DNA from 2 places in the Rhodococcoides fascians A25f genome. Region 1 is predicted to be linked to the other one. Evidence: predicted binding sites of a transcription regulator. Region 1 holds the regulator's gene; the other holds the start of a gene.
The links. Region 1 encodes HspR, which represses chaperone genes until heat shock. Its sites were predicted from a motif close to ANNTGAGTNNNNNNNACTCANNT; they were not measured.

Region 1 (2,462 bases):
ATCCCGATGCCAATCCCGGCAACGCCTCGGCCGAGAACAAGTTCAAGGCGGTCAGCGAGGCGCACGCCGTGCTCGCCGACCCGGCCAAGCGCAAAGAATACGACGAAGCACGACGGCTGTTCGCCTCGGGCGGGTTCGGTAGCCGCGGCGGCGGTGGATTCTCGCCCGGCGCAGGCGGATTCGGCGGTGGCGGCCAGACCTTCGACGTCGGCGACATCTTCGGTCAGGGTGGCGGCGACGGCGGAATCGGCGACCTCTTCGGTGGCCTGTTCAATCGCGGTGGCGCGCAACAGCGCCCGCAGAGCAACCGGCCCCGACGCGGAAGCGACGTCGAGACCGAGACCTCGCTGCAGTTCCGTGAAGCGGCACAGGGCGTTACGGTCCCCTTGAAGTTGACCAGCCCGTCCTCGTGCACCACCTGCCACGGCAGCGGCGCGAAGCCCGGAACCAGCCCGCGCGTGTGCCCCAAATGCAACGGCCAAGGCGTCGTCAACAGAAATCAAGGCGCGTTCGGCTTCAGTGAGCCGTGCGACGACTGCCGCGGCAGCGGGTCCATCATCGACGACCCGTGCGTCGATTGCCGTGGAACCGGAGTGCAGAACCGCACCCGCACCATCACCGTGCGGGTACCGGCCGGCATCAGTGACGGACAGAAGGTCCGGCTCGCCGGTCAGGGCGAAGCGGGTCTGCGCGGAGCGCCGTCGGGCGACCTGTTCGTGACCGTACGGGTCAAGCCCGACAAGGTGTTCGGCCGCAACAACGACGATCTGACGGTGACCGTGCCGGTGAGCTACGGCGAACTGGTGCTCGGCACCACGCTGTCGGTGCCCACCCTCGAGGGGCGCGTCGGAGTGAAGGTGCCACCGGGAACCGTCGACGGCCGAGTGCTGCGGGTGCGTGGACGCGGTATCCCGAAGAAGTCCGGTACCGGCGACCTGATGGTGACCGTCAAAGTTGCCGTCCCGCAGAAACTGGACGATGCTGCTACCGACGCTCTGAAGAACTATCTGGAAGCCGAGAAGGCCAGCGGATTCGACCCGCGGGCCGGGTGGGCAGGTGTGTGATGTCGGTCCCTCCCGAGGGCGGTTCCCCGAAAAACGGTGGAGCACAGGCTGATCCCGACGCGCAGATTTTCGTGATCTCCATCGCGGCACAGCTGGCCGGTATGCACGCGCAGACGCTGCGCACCTACGACAGGCTCGGACTGGTCACCCCGCATCGCACCACCGGCGGCGGGCGACGCTACTCCCCGCGTGACGTCGCACTGCTCCGTGAAGTGCAGCGACTCTCGCAGGACGAGGGCGTCAACCTCGCCGGCATCAAGCGCATCATCGAGCTCACCAATCAGGTCGAGGCTCTGCAGTCGCGAATCAGCGAACTGGCTCAGGAGTTGGCAGCCGTGCACGCAAGTTATCGCCGCGACCTGGTGCCGATTCAACGCAACGCCCTGGTGGTCTGGAAGCCGAAGCACCAGCGCTAGGTTCGCCGCCTCTTTGCGGGCTCAGATCCTCGCAAACGCGCGCGCATTCGTCAGGTGCGCGCAGATTCGTCAGCGGTTCGGTCACTATTCCGCGCGCATCCAGCAAACGCGCGCGCATTCGTCAGGTGCGCGCAGATTCGTCAGCGGTTCGGTCACTATTCCGCGCGCATCCAGCAAACGCGCGCGCGTTTGCGCCGGCGAGCCGCGCGGCGGTGGCGAACCTCGCGCCGGTCTGGCCCACCGGGGTTGAAGCGAGCCGCGAGAGAAGGGCGGCGGGTGCCGGGCGCGCATCCCCACAAACGCGCGCGCATTCGTCAGGTGCGCGCATTGTCGTCTCTGATTTGCTCGCTATTTCGCGCGCGTTCAGCAAACGCGCGCGCGTTTGCGTTTGCGAGCCGCGCGGCGGTGGCGAACCTCGCGCCGGTCTGGCCCACCGGGGTTGAGTCGAGCCAGTCCACCGGAGCCGCTTCGCGGGTCTCTGCCTCGCATATCCTCGCAAACGCGCGCGCATTCGTCAGGTGCGCGCAGATTCGTGCCTGATTCGCTCACTATTCCGCGCGCGTTCAGCAAACGCGCGCGCGTTTGCGAGGTCGAGCGGGGCGGCGGTGGCGAAACTCGGGCAGGTCTGGCCCACCGGGGTTGAGTCGAGCCGCGAGAGAAGAGCGGCGGGTTCCGGGCGAACATCCCCACAAACGCGCGCGCATTCGTCAGGTGCGCGCATTGTCGTCTCTGATTTGATCACTATTTCGCGCGCGTTCAGCAAACGCGCGCGCGTTTGCGACGTCGAGCGGGGCAGCGGTGCCGAACCTCACGCGCGTTGCGAGACACCCGCCCCCGACCCCTATCCTGGTCGGCATGCAGGCGTGGAGTTCGACGGTCGTTCAGTATCACCGCCTTCGGAACGACCTCGCGGTCATCAGACTCGAGGGCGACGTGGTTCCGTTCACGGCAGGCCAGTCGGTGTCGGTGACAGTTCCCCAGA
Region 2 (2,462 bases), 1.8 Mb from region 1:
CATGCTCCATCGGGGTGCCGACCTTGCGTAGTGCGTACAGCGTGGTGCGCACCATCGACGGCGACCCACAGATCTGAATCTGGCGATCGGCCCAGGAGCCGAATCGGGTGACGACCTTGCCCACCGCACCGTGCAGTCGATGGTGCATTCCCCACGGCAGCTCGCGCGCCGGGCCGGAGTACCACCACGGATCCTCCAGCTCCTCGGTTACCGGAACAACCGTCAGCCATGGATTGGACAGCGACAACTGCCACAGGGTGTCCAGATCGTAGAGATCGCACGGATACGTACCGCTGACGAACAGATGCACCCGCGGATTGTTGCTGCGCTGAGCCATCTCCATGACCTGGGCACGCAACGGAGCCAGGCCGGTGCCTCCCGCGATCATCAACACGTCCTCGTGGATCGCGCGATCGACGTGCATCCCGCCCAGTGGTGGACTGATGGACCAGCGATCACCGACCCGGGTCTCGGTGACCATGGCCGGAGACACCCAGCCGCCGGATACGCGTCGAACATGGAACTCGATCTCGCCGTACGGGTTGCTCGGAATGGCCGGGGACAGGTACCGCCACAACTTGGGCCGCTGCGGGATCTGCACACTCACGTACTGCCCGGGAAAGTACGGGATCTCGCCGTCGGTCTTCAATCGCACCACCGCGAGGTCGTCGAGGAGCCGTTGGTGTTCGACGACGGTGGCACTCCAGTACGGCGGCAGTTCGTCGTTGTCTGCGGCGGCGGCCATCGCGTTGCTGACCACGGTGAGTGCGTCGTGCCAGGCCGTCTCCACCTCGTCGGTCCACATCTCGGTACCGGCGAACGTGCGGAACGCGCTGATCAGAGCCGAGCTACCCGCGCGGAAGTGCGCGCCCGAGATGCCGTGCTTCCGGTGATCTCGGCCGAGTTGCTCGAGGAACGGCTCGACGCGGTCGGTGCTGTCGAGATGCTCGAAGACGTAGCCGAGCGCCAGTACGAAGTGTTCGCGAAGCGAATCCATCGAGGCGGGAAAGAGGGATCGGAAGTCCGGGTACTCGGCGAAGAGGTGTGCGTAGAAGGACCTGGAGAGCCGGGCAGGGCCGTCCGGCGACGCGACGACGGCTTTGAAACCGGTGCGGACCAGGGAGATCGTTCGTGCGTCGAGCATCGATCAACCTCCACCCCACCGATTCGCCACCGAGTTCGCCGCCGATGACACAGCCACTGTCGACCGTCACCAAAGTAGACCGATCGAGACTTTCGCGCGAGAGGGCGCTCGAGAAATTCAAGGTTGAGCGGAACAGACTCAACTTGTCTATGGTTGTACCCAGCGACACGCAAGAACCGATCCGAGAAAGAAGGTGACCGGTGGACAGTTTCACTCCCACCACGAAGTCGCAGGCAGCGCTCTCTGCTGCTCTGCAGGCCGCATCCGCGGCCGGCAACCCGGATATCCGTCCGGCACATTTGTTGGTGGCGTTGCTCGATCAGACCGACGGCATCGCCACTCCACTGCTGAAGGCCGTCGGCGTCGACCCTGCAACGGTGCGTCGAGAAGCGCAGAACCTCGTCGACCGCCTGCCCTCGGCATCCGGCTCGACCACCACTCCGCAACTCGGCCGTGAAACCCTCGCCGCGATCACCGCAGCGCAGCACCTGGCCACCGAACTCGACGACGAGTTCGTCTCCACCGAACACCTCATGGTGGGTCTCGCGACCGGAAACGACGACGTCGCCAAGCTCCTCTCCGGCCATGGTGCCGGAGCCAACGAGCTGCGCGACGCGTTTCAAGCCGTACGGGGCAGCGCTCGGGTGACCAGCGCGGATCCGGAGAACACCTATCAGGCGCTGGAGAAGTACAGCACCGACCTGACGGCGCTCGCGCGAGAAGGCAAGCTCGATCCCGTCATCGGACGCGACACCGAGATCCGCCGCGTCGTCCAGGTGCTGTCCCGGCGAACCAAGAACAACCCGGTGCTCATCGGCGAACCCGGCGTCGGCAAGACGGCCATCGTCGAAGGACTCGCGCAACGCGTCATCGCCGGCGACGTACCGGAAAGCCTGCGCGGCAAGACCGTCGTCTCGCTCGATCTCGGTTCGATGGTCGCGGGCGCGAAGTTCCGCGGTGAGTTCGAGGAGCGGCTCAAGGCCGTGCTCGACGACATCAAGAACTCCGCAGGTCAGGTCATCACGTTCATCGACGAACTGCACACCATCGTCGGAGCAGGCTCGACCGGCGAATCCGCGATGGACGCCGGCAACATGATCAAGCCGATGCTCGCCCGCGGCGAACTGCGGCTCGTCGGTGCGACGACCCTCGAGGAGTACCGCAAGTACATCGAGAAGGACGCTGCCCTCGAACGTCGCTTCCAGCAGGTCTACGTCGGTGAACCCTCGGTCGAGGACACCGTCGGCATCCTGCGCGGGCTCAAGGAGCGCTACGAGGTGCATCACGGTGTCCGGATCACGGACTCTGCCCTGGTCGC

Region 2: the regulator HspR is predicted to act here: its motif matches at 1,266-1,288, upstream of clpB (ATP-dependent chaperone ClpB).

What each region holds. Positions count from the first base shown of each region.
Region 1 is NZ_CP049744.1:4,960,184-4,962,645, reverse strand. It holds gene dnaJ (molecular chaperone DnaJ) at 1-1,064, shown strand, start outside; gene BH93_RS23265 (heat shock protein transcriptional repressor HspR) at 1,064-1,480, shown strand; gene BH93_RS23260 (FAD-binding oxidoreductase) at 2,336-2,462, shown strand, end outside.
Region 2 is NZ_CP049744.1:1,085,270-1,087,731, forward strand. It holds gene BH93_RS05140 (globin domain-containing protein) at 1-1,144, opposite strand, end outside; gene clpB (ATP-dependent chaperone ClpB) at 1,345-2,462, shown strand, end outside.